DNA from 3 places in the Janthinobacterium lividum genome. Region 1 is predicted to be linked to each of the others. Evidence: predicted binding sites of a transcription regulator. Region 1 holds the regulator's gene; each other region holds the start of a gene.

Evidence for each region. Region 1 encodes FliA, which starts transcription of late flagellar genes. Its sites were predicted from a motif close to CTAAAGTTTNNNNNNNNNNNGCCGNTA; they were not measured.
Region 2: a site for FliA is predicted at 2,682-2,708, ahead of U0004_RS07165 (DUF5610 domain-containing protein). Genes of this name have one in related genera too.
Region 3: a site for FliA is predicted at 2,582-2,608, ahead of U0004_RS07525 (flagellar protein FliT). Genes of this name have one in related genera too.

What each region holds. Positions count from the first base shown of each region.
Region 1 is NZ_CP139976.1:5,268,300-5,273,035, reverse strand. Features, by position in the region: gene flhF (flagellar biosynthesis protein FlhF) at 83-1,411, shown strand; gene U0004_RS23805 (MinD/ParA family ATP-binding protein) at 1,404-2,267, shown strand; gene U0004_RS23800 (RNA polymerase sigma factor FliA) at 2,313-3,044, shown strand; gene U0004_RS23795 (flagellar motor protein) at 3,026-3,772, shown strand; gene motD (flagellar motor protein MotD) at 3,789-4,571, shown strand; gene U0004_RS23785 (translation initiation factor Sui1) at 4,636-4,736, shown strand, end outside.
Region 2 is NZ_CP139976.1:1,596,677-1,601,412, forward strand. Features, by position in the region: gene U0004_RS07150 (LemA family protein) at 1-48, opposite strand, end outside; gene pyrF (orotidine-5'-phosphate decarboxylase) at 216-1,040, shown strand; gene sbcB (exodeoxyribonuclease I) at 1,185-2,633, opposite strand; gene U0004_RS07165 (DUF5610 domain-containing protein) at 2,780-3,388, shown strand; gene U0004_RS07170 (GGDEF domain-containing protein) at 3,390-4,355, opposite strand; gene U0004_RS07175 (HPF/RaiA family ribosome-associated protein) at 4,615-4,736, opposite strand, start outside.
Region 3 is NZ_CP139976.1:1,669,377-1,674,112, forward strand. Features, by position in the region: gene fumC (class II fumarate hydratase) at 1-523, opposite strand, end outside; gene U0004_RS07520 (type IV pilus assembly protein FimV) at 696-1,817, shown strand; gene U0004_RS07525 (flagellar protein FliT) at 2,242-2,493, opposite strand; gene U0004_RS07530 (M13 family metallopeptidase) at 2,782-4,736, shown strand, end outside.

The DNA of each region.
Region 1 (4,736 bases):
AGACAGCACTCAAGCAACAGGAGTCGATGATGGTCACACAGTTCAGCCAATATTGCGCCACCCCCGCCGTGGGAGGCCGGTCATGAATGTGAAGAAATTTACGGGCGCCTCGTCGCGCGATGCGCTGCGCAAGGTGCGTGAAGCGCTGGGCCCCGATGCCGTGATCCTGTCGAACCGCCAGGCCGATGGCGTGGTGGAAATCCTCGCGCTGGCCAATGACGATGCCGCTTCGCTGGCGTCGCCGCCGGCCGCCTCCGAAATGGCCCAGCCCCGTCCCCAGTTGCAGACCCAGTTCGCCACGCCGCAGCGTCCGGCCGCCCCGGCCCAGCGCCCGGCTGCGCCACGTCCCGCCGCACCGCGCCAGGCTGCCTCCGAGCCAGTGGACATGGCCCGCATGCAGCAGATGATGGCCAGCGCGCTGGCGCACGTCAAAGAGAACGCCGCCGCCGAGATGAGCGGCATGATGAATGAAATCCGCGCCATGCGCGGCATGATGGAAACCCAGCTGGCGGAAATCTCGTGGGGGTCGACGCAGCAGCGCGAGCCGCAAAAAGCCGTCGTGCTGCGCGAAATGCTGGCCGCCGGCTTCTCGGCCAGCCTGGCGCGCTACCTGATCGACAAGCTGCCGGCCGGCCTCGATGGCGCGCAAAGCATGCGCTGGATCAAGACCGTCCTCAGCCGCAACCTGAATACGGTGGCCAATGAAGACGCCATGCTGGAGCAGGGCGGCGTGTTTGCCCTCGTGGGCCCGACCGGCGTCGGCAAGACCACCAGCACGGCCAAGCTGGCGGCCCGCTGCGTGATGCGCCACGGCCCGGAAAAGCTGGCCCTGATCACCACCGATGCCTACCGTATCGGCGCGCACGAACAGCTGCGCATCTACGGCAAGATCCTCGGCGTGATGGTGCATTCCGTGAAGGACGAGGCGGACTTGCGCATCGCCCTGAAGGAATTGAAGAACAAGCACACGGTGCTGATCGATACGGTCGGCGTGAGCCAGCGCGACCAGATGGTCACGGAGCAGGTGGCCATGCTGTCGGGCGCCGGCGCCGATGTGAAACGCCTGCTGTGCCTGAATTCCACGGCGACCCAGGAAACCCTCAACGAAGTGGTGCGCGCCTACCAGGGCAGCGGCCTGGCCGGCTGCATCATGACCAAGCTCGATGAAGCGGCCTCGATCGGCAACGTGCTCGACGTGGTGATCCGCCAGAAGCTGAACCTGTTTTATGTGTCGAATGGCCAGCGCGTGCCGGAAGACCTGTACCTGGCCGACCGCGGCTACCTGATCGACCGCGCCTTCAAGCTCAAGCGCGATGCGGCGGCGACGCAGTTTTCCGATGCCGAACTGCCGCTCCTGATGGCGCAGGCGGCCGCCCGCAATAATGAAGCGCGCGGGGTGCACCTTGGCTAATTTCGATTTCGACCAGGCCGAAGGCTTGCGCCGCATGCTGGCCGGCCCGCAGCCGCGCGTCATGACGTTCCTCTCGGCCACGCCGCAGGACGACAAGGGCGCCATGCTGGTCAATCTGGGCGCGTCGCTCGTCTACGGCGGCAATGACGTGCTGCTGCTCGACGCCAGCGGCGGCAGCGATGGCGTGGCGGCGCGCCTGGGCCTGGCGCACGGCGCCAGCCTGCGCGACGTGGCGCGCCAGCAGTGCGGTTTGAACCAGGTCATCCACCAGGTGCCGCAAGGCTTTGGCGTGGCCAGCCTGGGTGCGCGCAACCATTTGATGGACAGCATGGACTATGCGGGCGAGGACGAACTGCGCCGCCTGGGCAAGACGTTCGAGGTGCTGGCGCGCCAGAGCGGCATCGTGCTGGTCGACGGCGTCGTGGCAGACGAGGGCGATTGCTTCCCCGTGCCGCTGATGGCGTCGTCCGATATCGTCGTGCAAGTCTCGACCAGCGCTACCTCGATCAAGGCGGCGTACTGCCTGATCAAGCGCCTGAGCCAGGAACTGGGACGCCGTCCGTTCGGCATTCTCGTCACCGGCGCTTCCGAATCCGAGGCAAAAGTGGTATACGATAATATGGCGCAGGCGGCGAGCCGCTACCTGGCCGTGAAGCTGACCTCGATGGGTTCGGTGCCTGCCGACGAGTATCTGCACCGCGCGGCGCGGCTGGGCCGCAGCGTGGTCGATGCGTTTCCGCTGGCGGGCGCGTCGGTGGCGTTTCGCGGACTGGCCGAGCGGCTGGCCCGTTCGGCGGCACCGGTGCTTGGCGGCACCTTGTACCAGACGGGGAGCCCGCACCAGTTCAGCGCCTGAATCGAACCGTAGCACCAGATAAGATGAGAAAACAATAAGCAGCCTATGTACACGGTCAAAGGGAAATCGAACAAGGACTATTTGCTGACGGAGCACATTCCGCTGGTGAAGCGTCTGGCGCACCATATGAAGGCGAAATTGCCGCCTTCGGTCGAGGTCGATGACCTGATCCAGGCCGGCATGATAGGCCTGCTCGATGCCATTAGCCGCTATGAAGAGACACATGGCGCGCAGTTCGAGACGTATGCCGTGCTGCGCATCCGCGGCGCCATGCTCGACGAATTGCGCACCAGCGACTGGTTGCCGCGCAGCATGCGCCAGAACATGCGCAAGATCGAAGAGGCGATGAGCACCTTGCAGCAGCGCCTCGGCCATCCGCCGACGGAGTCGGAAGTGGCGAAGCTGCTCAAGATGTCGCTGGCCGACTACCAGGAAATGCTGGGCGACGGCGGCGGCCACCAGCTCGTGTACTACGAAGACTTTCATGACCCGGACGGCAATGACAGCTTTCTCGACCGCCACTGCGTGGACGAGGACAGCGACCCCTTGCGTTCCCTGCTCGATACCGATTTCCGGCAATCCGTGATCGATGCCATCGACGCGCTGCCACCACGCGAGAAAATACTCATGGGCCTGTATTACGAAGAAGAGCTGAACCTGAAGGAGATCGGCGCGGTGATGGGCGTGTCGGAATCGCGCGTCTCGCAGCTGCATACCCAGGCCGTCGCGCGCCTGCGCGCAACCTTGAGGGAGCAGGCGTGGACTGGTCCAGCGTAATCGGGCTGGCGCTGGCGCTGGCGGGCCTTTTGGTCGGCCAGGCACTGGAAGGCGGCAAGATGGCCTCCCTGCTGCAACCGGCCGCCTTTGCCATCGTTGTCATCGGCACCTTCGGCGCCGTGCTGCTGCAAACGCGGCTGCGCACCTTCGTGCGCGGCCTGGAAATGCTGCGCTGGGTCTTCCTGCCACCGGCCGACACGCGTGCCGCGCTGGCGCGCGACATCGGGCAGTGGAGCCTGACGGCGCGGCGCGACGGCCCGCTGGCGCTCGAGCGCCTGATGGAAAACACGGCCGACCGCTTCAACGCCAAAGGCTTGAGGATGATCGTCGACGGCATCGCGCCCGACAAGCTGCGCCAGCTGCTCGACGTGGAAATCTCCGCCTATGAAATGGCCGAACGCCAGGCCGTCAAGGTGTGGGAATCGGCGGCCGGGTATTCGCCTACCATCGGTATCCTGGGCGCCGTGCTGGGCCTGATCCACGTGATGGAAAACCTCACCGATCCGAGCAAGCTGGGCGGCGGCATCGCCGTGGCGTTTGTCTCGACCATCTATGGCGTCGGCCTGGCCAACCTGCTGTTCCTGCCGGTGGCGAATAAACTCAAGGCCATCGTTTCGCGCCGCGTGCTGCAGTACGAAATCACGGCCGCCGTGCTGTACGACATCGCCACGGGCGACCATACGCGCATCATCGAAGAGCGCGTCGCCAGCCTGCTTCACGAGCACTGAGCGAGCACTGACCATGATGCGGCGCGCGCGCAGGAAGTATGACGAGGAACCGGACAACCAGGACCGCTGGCTGATCTCGTATGCCGACTTCATCACCCTGCTGTTCGCGTTCTTCGTTGTCATGTACGCGATTTCGCAAGTCAACGAAGGCAAATACCGCGTCTTCCAGAATGCCATCGGCCAGGCCTTCAGCCTGGAAAAGGGCGCGCCGCCCATCCTCATGGAAGCGCCGCAAGCCATTCCGCTGCCGAACCCGGCCCTGAAACGCCGCACGGAAGCCATCCGCCGCGAGCGCGAACACATGACGCGCCTGGCGCAGGACCTGACTTCCACCCTGGCGCCGCTGGTGAAGGAAGGCAAGGTGCGGGTCACGCAGACGAGCCGCGGCGTGAGCGTGGAAATCAATGCCAGCGTGCTGTTCGACCCGGGCGCGGCGCGCCTGACGGTGGAATCGGACCAGGCCCTGCGCGCCGTCGCCGTACTGCTCAAGGACGATACGCACGACGTGCAGGTGGAAGGGCATACGGACGTCCAGCCGATCAGTAATTCCAACTTTGCCTCGAACTGGGAATTGTCGGCCGCGCGCGCCAGCGCCGTGGTACGCCTGTTCATCGCCAGCGGCGTCAAGGCGTCGCGCCTGACGGCCGTCGGCCACGCCGACAACATCCCCGTGGCGCCGAACGAAACGGCGGAAGGGCGCGCGCGCAACCGCCGGGTCGCCGTGACGATTTTGTCGGGCATCCCCGAAACGGTGACGGAAGTGCCGACGGCGCCGGTGGCGCCTGCGCCAGCCAACTGACGCTCGTCAATTGCGGGCTGCCGCTTGGTACAATCGCGCTTTCTTCCTCTTTTATCGTTCCCTCATGAAAAGCAGCTCCCTGGGCGGTCTCGTCTATTCCACCGAAACGGGCCGCATGTGTCCCGCCTGCCGCCAGCCGCTGGCGCAATGCGCATGCAAGGCGCA
Region 2 (4,736 bases), 2.7 Mb from region 1:
GCTCAGCGCCAGGCGCAGCCATTTGGTGAATTGATTGGTGATTTGCATGATGGGTTCCGTGCAGAGTAAGGGAGGTGAGGCAAATATACCTGAAACGGCCCGCAATGTCGGTTTAATAAGCGCCGGCCGCCGCGTCTGGCCGCGTTGCCACGCCGTGGCAACCCCGCGCCGCGTTACAATACGGGGTTTGCAACTGAATATAGAGAAGGTGTGCCGTGAATTTCATCAATAAATTATCCGCCGCGTGGACGGCCAATAATTCCCTGCTGTGCGTGGGCCTGGACCCCGACCTGGCGAAACTGCCGGCCGAACTGCGCGATCTGCCTGATGGAATCACCACCTTTTGCACGCGCATCATCGATGCCACGGCCGACCTGGCCTGCGCCTTCAAGCCGCAGATCGCGTATTTTGGCGCGCTGGGCGCGGAAAAGCAGCTGGAAGACATCTGCCGCTACGTGCGCGAAAACTATCCGCACATCCCGCTGATCCTCGACGCGAAACGGGGCGACATCGGCGCGACGGCCACGCAGTACGCGCGCGAAGCGTTCGAGCGCTACGGCGCCGACGCCGTCACCGTGAACCCGTACATGGGCGAGGATTCGCTCGATCCCTACCTGGCGTGGCAAGACCGCGGCGTGATCATCCTGTGCCGCACCTCGAACCCGGGCGGCTCGGACCTGCAATTCCTCGACACGGATGGCGTGCCCTTGTACCAGCGCGTGGCGCGCCTGGTGGCCGATAAATGGAACAAGAATGGCCAGTGCGCACTCGTCGTCGGCGCCACTTTCCCTGAAGAACTGGCGCAGGTGCGCGCCATCGTCGGCGACATGCCGCTGCTGGTGCCCGGCATCGGCGCCCAGGGCGGCGACATTGCCGCCACGGTCGGCGCGGGCCAGACGGCGAACGGCATGGGCATGATGATCAGCTCCTCGCGCGCCATCATCTATGCCACGCCGCAGGCTGGCGAAGACTACGCCGACGCGGCACGCCGCGTGGCCATTGAAACGCGCGATGCGATCAATGCGCATCGTTCGGTCTAAGAACGATATACAGTCAGCTACACAGCGCCTGACAAAACCGTAGCGAGCGGAAGGGAGAGGTGGCCGAGAAGCGCAACCGTACTGGAGTACGGTGAGCATCGCAGGCCACCTATACCGACGCGCAGTAGGTTTGGTTAGGTGCCACTAATCGCGCATGGGCGCCACCATCTCCACGTAATCGTACAACTCACCCAGAATTTCCTCACCACGCTCATCCACGGATTCCGACAGCACGTCGATTTCCGTAAACAGCATTTCGATGGTGCGGGCGCCGCCGTCGCCGTCGAACAGGCGGGCAGCGCGGTGCTGCTCCCAGCGCAGGCTTTCCGCTTCGCTCAGGGTTTGCGGGAAATTGCGGGCGCGGTAGCGGAACAGCAGTTCCTGCAGGCGCTCGTCGGCAAACGAAGGGCGGGCCGTGGCCAGCTTGGCCGGCGTGTCGCGGCGCAGGGATTCGAGCAGGCGGCGGTCGTCGTTGCTGACGAAACCATTGTACAAATCTTCATCCACGTCCAGCGCGACATTCGCGCCCGGGCGCTGGAACACTTCGGCCCAGACGGCATCCATGTTCGGCGCCGTGGCGGCCAGCTGCGCGTTGACCTTCGCCGCGTCCAGATCGATGCCCCATTGCGCGGCCATGGCCGGCGACAGGGTCTTTAAATTGCCAACCAGCATGGGCGACTTGTTCAAGTGCACGCTTTTCACGGGCAGGCGCGTCATGCCTTCCGGCATGGCCTCCTTGCGCGTGAACAAACGCGTGCGGATGGTATCCGCGTCCAGGGCGAACAGTTCGCGCGGATCGTAGGCGCAATCCCAGACGAGGATTTCGTTTTTATTGCTCGGATGCGTGGCCAGCGGCCAGACGACGCCCAGGCAGCCCCGTTCGGCGGGGAACATGCCGGAAACGTGCAGGAAAGGCTGGCGCTCGCTGGCGGCCAGGTGCATGCCCATTTCGCTGGCGACCCTGTCCTTCTTGTGCAGGGCCAGGCAGAATTCGAACAGTTTCGGCTGTTTTTCCTTGATCAGGCGTGCCAGGGCGATGGTGGCGCGCACGTCGGACAGCGCATCGTGCGCCGCTTCGTGGGCCAGGCCATTGGCCTTGCTCAAGTGTTCCAGCCTGAAACTGGTCTGGCCATCGTCGCGCTTCGGCCATTCGATGCCTTCCGGGCGCAGCGCGTGCGTCATGCGCACGACGTCGAGGATGTCCCAGCGGCCGCAATGGTTTTTCCATTCGCGCGCATACGGATCGATCAGGTTGCGCCAGAACAGGAAACGCGTGACTTCATCGTCGAAACGGATGGTGTTGTAGCCCACGCCGATGGTGCCCGGTTCCGAAAAGGCCGCTTCGACGGTGGCGGCGAACTGGTGTTCGGGTACGCCCAGCTGCAGACATTGCTGCGGCGTGATGCCCGTGATCAGGCACGATTGCGGGTCGGGCAGGAAATCATTGGCAGGCTGGCAATACAGCATGATCGGTTCGCCGATCTCGTTGAGGTCTGCATCCGTGCGGATGGCGGCGAACTGGGCCGGGCGGTCGCGGCGCGGCTGGGCGCCAAAGGTTTCGTAGTCGTGCCAAAGAAAGGTCTGGTTAGTCATTGATGGTCGTTACTTGATGGGTTATCCGGGCCCGTGAAAGGGCCGCTGCTACAGTTTTCTGAAAACCTGCCGATACTACACGAGAGGATGGTCATCATCGCGTTTCCTGCATGGTGGCATACATTGCCCGTTCAAGGAGGTCTATCGTGTCAATTCCCATCGCCGCAAGCGGCAATTCCAACCCTTCCGTGACTTCCGTCAGTACGGGCGTTGCCGGCAAGGACGATAAAGTCCAGCACGGCGTCAACACTGAAATGAGCGTGAATGACCGTACCAAGCTGCAATTGAACGCGTCCATCATGCAGGCGTCGCTGAGCGTGTCGATCGGCGCGGAAAACGAGCCGCTGGCGCTGCTGTACAAGACGGCCATCACCAACATCAATGAAGCGCTGAGGGGCCAGTACGGCGAAGACGCGATCCAGAACGCGGCTTCGCAGGATAACAGTGCCGAAGCGACGGCGAACCGCATTGTATCGCTGTCGACGGGGTTTTTTGACGCCTTCAAGAAGCAGAATCCCGGCCTGGATGACGATACGGCCCTGAGCAAGTTCATGGACACCATCAGCGGCGGCATGGAAAAAGGCTTCAAGGAAGCGCGCGACATCCTGGGCGGCTTGAAAGTGCTGAATGGCGATATCGCCGGCAATATCGACAAGACGTATGAACTGGTGCAGAAAGGCTATGCGGACTTCATCGCCGCGCACAGCAGCAAGAAGGATGAGGCCGCCAAGCCGGCCGACAGCAAGGCTGCCTGAACTACAGCATGACCCGGTTGCGCCCGCCCGCCTTCGCGCGATATAGCGCCGCGTCGGCCGCGGCGATCAGCGCATGGTCGTCCTGTTCGGCCGCCAGGCTGGCTACGCCGAAGGAACCCGTGATGTGCGGCAACGCGCTGCGCATGTCGGCGAAGATGACGGCGAGCTGCATGCGCTCGCACAGGCGCTCGGCGACCCGCAGGGCCACGTGTTCGTTGGTATCGGGCAAGATCACCATCATTTCCTCGCCTCCGTAGCGCACGGCAAAATCCGTGGGTCGCAGGGCCGCGCCCAGCACTTGCGCGGCGATGCGCAGTGCCTGGTCGCCAGCCTGGTGGCCATGCGTGTCGTTGAAGCGCTTGAAATGGTCGAGGTCGATCATCACCAGTGACAGCGGAGAGCCGCTGGCGTGGGCCGTGACGATCATGTTCGGCAGTAAATCCGTCAGCCAGGCGCGGTTGTACAAGCCCGTCAGGCTGTCGACCATCGACAGCTGGCGGTAGAATTCGCCCAGTTTCTGCCGGCGGCGCAGCAGGGCATTGGCGGCGCGGATGCGGAAGGACAGCAGCCGCAGCAGGTTGCGCGCCAGGCCGTTCGACTGTTCGATCAATTCCCAGACGATGGCCGCGTCGATCACCAGCAAATCGGTTTCTTCCAGGGCGGAAATGGCGGCCAGGTTGCTCGCTTCATCGAGCACCGATTGTTCGCCCACGCTTTCTCCGGGCAAGACCTTGCTGACGGTGCCGTCATCCATGCCCGTGTGGGTGTCGGCGGCCACGGCCAGCGAGCCGCGCAGGACGATGTACAGGCTGGCGCCTTGCGTGTCGGCAATGGCTTCGCCCGCTTCGAGGCGCATGACGGGGCAGGGCGCCAGCATGGCAGCCGTCTGGCTATCCGCCCCATCGCGAAATAGCTGTAAATCGCCGATGTTGCAGCCTGAAGCGCCGAAGTTGCCGATCTGTTCCACAATCACACTTTCAAAAAGCCGGCGCGCGAGCAGGGTGCCGGTATCTTCATGATAGCGTAAAGCAGCCTTGGCTGTAACGGCAAAGGCTTGCTTGAGGTCACTTACTGTGAGAAATACGACAATTATTTCATTGCCGCGTTAATACGTTGGAACACTTGCTGTTTTAGTATGGATGTTGCCGCGCGTGAACTGCGGGGCAGATGTGCAAAGGCAGCCTTGAACGGCTGCCTCAGTCTCTGGAAATCCTGCGGGTGGGGAGTTACTCGGCGGTTTCTTCCGCTTCGGCCGTATCGATCACGGCATTCTTGCCGGTGGCGTGGCGCTTGCTGTCTTGCAGGCGGCCCAGGGCGCTATCGATGGCGCGTTTCAGTTTATCGGTGG
Region 3 (4,736 bases), 2.7 Mb from region 1:
TGGCTTTCGCATCCAGGGTGGCGCGCAGCTGGCGCAGCGGCGGCAAGACCGTGTTGGCAACGGCCAGGGCGGCGGCCACGTGGATGGCGGTCGGAAAGATATCGTTCGAGGACTGGCCCAGGTTGACGTCGTCGTTCGGGTGCAGCAGGCGCTCGGCGCCCCGCAAGCCGCCGATCAGCTCGGAACCGCGGTTGGCCAGCACTTCGTTCATGTTCATATTGCTTTGCGTGCCAGAGCCCGTCTGCCAGACGGCCAGCGGGAATTCTGCGTCGTGCTTGCCGGCCAGCACTTCGTCGGCCGCCTGCGTGATGGCCACGGCTTTCTTGCCATCTAGTAATCCCAAGTCCAGGTTGACGTGGGCGGCCGCGCGCTTGACGGTGGCCAGGGCGGCGATCAGTTCGGGCGGCATCTTTTCCGTGGAAATGTGGAAGTGCTCGAGCGAGCGCTGCGTTTGCGCTCCCCACAGCCGGTCGGCGGGTACGTCGATCGGGCCGAAACTGTCGCGTTCGATTCTGCTACTCATGACATCCCTTTCATCGATAGAGGTGGATCGAGTGTACTCCAGGCGTCAAAAAAGCACAGGATGATGCTGTATTGCATCATTTTTTGCCCTGACCCATCTATATTTTTGCGATTTCCTGCCGTTAAAGACAGGCGAGTTCCCCTTCTTATCCTGTTATCAAAGCGATCAGTCCATGCAGAGCAGCAGCCTTCCCCGTTGGTCCCTGATCGCGTGCGCCGCCGCCAGCCTGGCCTTGCCGCCCGTCATGGCGGCCGAACTGGGCGAGATGGCCGTGCTGTCGCATGTGGGCCAGCCTCTGCTGGCCGAAATCGAACTGACTGCCCTGGCGCCCGAGGAAGCCAATGGCGTGGCCGTGCGCCTGGCCTCGCCCGATGTGTACCGCGGTGGCGGCATCGGCATGGATCCGGCCTTGCAAACCTTGACGATCAGTCCGCTGGAACGCGGCGGGCGCCACTATGTGCGCGTGAGTACCCGGCAAGCGATCCAGGCGGGCCATGTGCATCTGTATTTGTTGCTGGGCAGTGGCAATGGCGCCGTCGTGCGCCTGGGCACCGTGTGGCTGGCAGCGGCCCCGCCTGCTGCCGCTGCCGTCAGTGCGCCAGTCCGGCCCGCGATTCCGTTGCCTGCGCCCGTATCCGCACCGCTGCCACGGGCTGCGGCCGGCGCGCCGTCGCCCGATGCCGCCGCGCTGGCGGCCCGCGCGCGCGCCGAGGGCCTCGTGCGCCCGGCGCGCGCGTTCGTGCCGCCGGCCGCGCCCGCGCCGGCTGTACCCGCGTTGCGTCCGGCGCCGTTGCGCCGCGCGACGGCGCCCGTCGCCGCCTGCGCGCCGCAGGCCAATGTGGAGCAGGCGCAAGCGTGCGTGGCGCTGGATGAGAAAAACGCGGCTTTGAATGAGAAGCTCGGCGAATTGGAGGGCAAGCTCGGCGCCTTGCAAAAGGCGCTGGCTCAGCCTGCCACCGCTGCCGCCGTCGCTGCGCCTGCTGCCGCGCCGGCCGAGGCGCGGGTGCCGCATGCCAAGCCCAAGCCCCTGGTGCCGCCAGCGGGCGAGAAGGCGGCGGGTGGCAATGGCTTGCTGTGGCTCGGCATCGGCACTCTGGTCTTCCTGTTGCTGACGGCGGTCATCGTGTATGTGGCGCGCAAGCGCAAGCAGGCGGCCGGGCCGGGCGCGCCGTCGAAATACTGGGTCTTGCTGCGCAAGCCCTTCAGCCGCAAGAAGAAGGATGTGCCCGTGCTGACGGAAGCGGTGGAAGGCGGGGTAGGGGCCGAGCCGGAGCCGGAGCCCTTCTCGCGTTAACGCTGATGCAAGGCGGCACGACAATTTGATATAAAAAAAGATATTGAAAAAATACATGGAAACGCTTGCCAATCGCGTTGCTTAATTCTTAAAGATGGTGATATGATTAACTCAGTGGACTTGCTCTACGACAAAACAGCCCCAGCCTGGCGCAGTCACCAACGATAGTGTGGCGCGGCAAACAGGTGTAGCGTTGCATAAACGCCTGGGTCTGGAAGCGGTTTGCGATGCCGACGATGTGCTCGCGAACGCCGGATGCAACCGGCAGCGAGGCGACGCCAGGAGATACCTGGGGCTCGCCTTCCAAATTCCCCCACCCCCCCCCTCCTTGCCTGGTGCCGCAGATGGCGCGCTCCCTGGCACGGAGGCAGACGCAAAAAAAGCACCCGCAGGTGCTTTTGTCGTTTCTGGTGCGGCAAGTTTCTTACATGTGGGCGCGCGAACCTTGCATGGCGCTCGGCAGCTGCGTCATCCACGGTTCCGTGATGTTGCGGATTTCGCGGTCATTTGCCAGGATTTGCTTGAGCAAGTCGATCTTGCGCAGGCGCGAGGCGCCTGCCAGGGCGGGCACCTTGCCTGTCATGGTCGCGCTGGCGGCGCTGGCGCACTGGTTTTCCAGGGTATCCAAGCCATCCCAGTCGCTCGAACGTGCGGCCACGACCATTTTATTGGTCATTCCTGCAATATTTTCATACATCGAGAGAACGTCGTTGGAGGTCATGAGCACACCCGTAACTAGTGAATGGATTACCGCTTGTCTAGATTAACGGCAGCTGCAACGGGAACTTGAGGGTGTTTTTGAAAAAAAATGAAAATAATTTAGATGATTGCTTACCTGCTGCCGGAATCGCCTCCCAAGCCGCATGCCTGCTGGCGTCGTGGTGACAGGGGAATGTGTTGCGGCGCTTCAAAACGCGTTATGATTTTGCATACTACTGTCGTTACTTTGCCTGAAAGGATCACCATGCGCGTTGTCACTGCTGCCGCTTCCTCTTTCCCTGCTTCCTGGCGCAAGCGCGCCATGGCGCTCGCCCTGTCCGGCATCGCCCTGGCCGGGGGTGCCGTCCACGCGCATGGCCAGGAGGCGGCCGCCAATCCTGCCGCCGCGATGGCGGCACCCACGGCTGTCTTGCCCGGCGACGATTTCTACGATTACGTGAATGGCGACTGGCTGCGCGGCACGGATATTCCCGCCGACCGCAGCAGCTGGGGCTCGTTCGCCATCCTCGCCAATGCGACCAACGAGCGCATCATCGCCCTCGTCGAAGGCCTGGCGGCGGCGCCGCAGGCGGATGCATCGGCGCGCCAGGTCAGCGATTTCTACCGTTCCTGGATGGATGAGTCAGCTATCGAAGCGCAAGGCTGGGCGCCGATCAAGCCGCTGCTGAAGAAGATCGATGGCATACGCGACCAGGCAGGATTGGCCCGCGCGCTGGGCGAGAGCTTGCGCGCCGATGTCGATCCGCTCAATGCCACCAATTTTTATACGGAAAACCTGTTCGGCCTGTGGGTGGCGCAAGATTTGAACGACACCACGCGTAACGTGGCCTATCTGCTGCAAGGTGGACTGGGCTTGCCCGACCGCGCGTTCTACCAGGGGGGAAGCGCCCGCATGCAGGGTTTGCGCGCGGGCTACCAGGCGCATATCGCCGCCATGCTCAAGCAGGCCGGCTACCGCGATGCGCCGGCCCGCGCCGCGCGCGTGTTTGCGTTGGAGCAGCAAATTGCCGCCAGTCACGCCAGCCGCGAGGATTCGGCCGATGTCGCCAAGGGCAATAACGCGTGGCGTGCCGCCGACTTCGCCAGCAAGGCGCCGGGCCTGGACTGGAAGGCCTTCTTCCAGGCGGCGGGCCTGGGCAGGCAGACGGACTTCATTGTCTGGCATCCGACGGCCATGACGGGCAGCGCGGCCCTGGTGGCGAGCGTGCCGCTGGCCACGTGGAAGGATTTCCTCGCCTTCCACGCGATCAACCATTTCAGCACGACCTTGCCGAAGGCCGCCGCCGACCAGCGCTTCGCCTTCTACGGCAGCGCCCTGAGCGGCACGCCGCAGCAGTCGCCGCGCAGCAAGCGCGCGCTGGCGGCAACCAACGCGGCCCTCAGCGACGCTGTCGGCAAGCTGTACGTGGAGCGCTATTTCCCGCCTGAATCGAAAGCCCGCGTGCAAGACATGGTGACGAATATCGTCGCCGCCTTCTCGCGCCGCATCGACAAGCTGGACTGGATGGCGCCGGCCACCAAGGCGCAGGCGCAGGAAAAACTCAAGACCCTGTACGTGGGCGTCGGCTATCCGGAACGCTGGGACAACTATGCGGGCTTGCGCGTGGTGCGCGGCGATGCGCTGGGTAATGTGCAGCGGGCGGAACAGTTCCACTACCGGCAGGAGCTGGCCAAGCTGGGCCAGTCGCCTGACCGCAAGGCCTGGGCCATGCCGGCACAGCTGGTCAATGCCGTCAACCTGCCGCTGCAAAATGCGCTGAACTTTCCGGCCGCCATCCTGCAGCCGCCATTCTTCGACCCCCAGGCATCCGATGCGGCCAACTATGGCGGCATCGGCGCCACCATCGGCCACGAGATCAGCCACAGCTTCGATGACCAGGGCGCCCAGTTCGACGCCCAGGGCAAGTTGCGCGACTGGTGGACGCCAGCCGACCTGGCGCATTTTCAGACCGCATCCAAGCAATTGGTGGCGCAGTTCGCGGCCTACAAGCCGTTTCCCGACCTGGCCGTGAATGGCCAGCTGACTCTGAGCGAAAACCTGGCCGACCTGGCCGGCGTGGCGGCCGCGCATGACGCGTTCACCTTGTCGCAGCAGGGCAAGCCGGTGCAGGCGGATGCGGACCGCGATTTCTTCACGGGTTATGGCGTCAGCTGGCGCAGCAAGGCACGCGAAGCGGCGGCGCGCCAGCAAATCCTCAC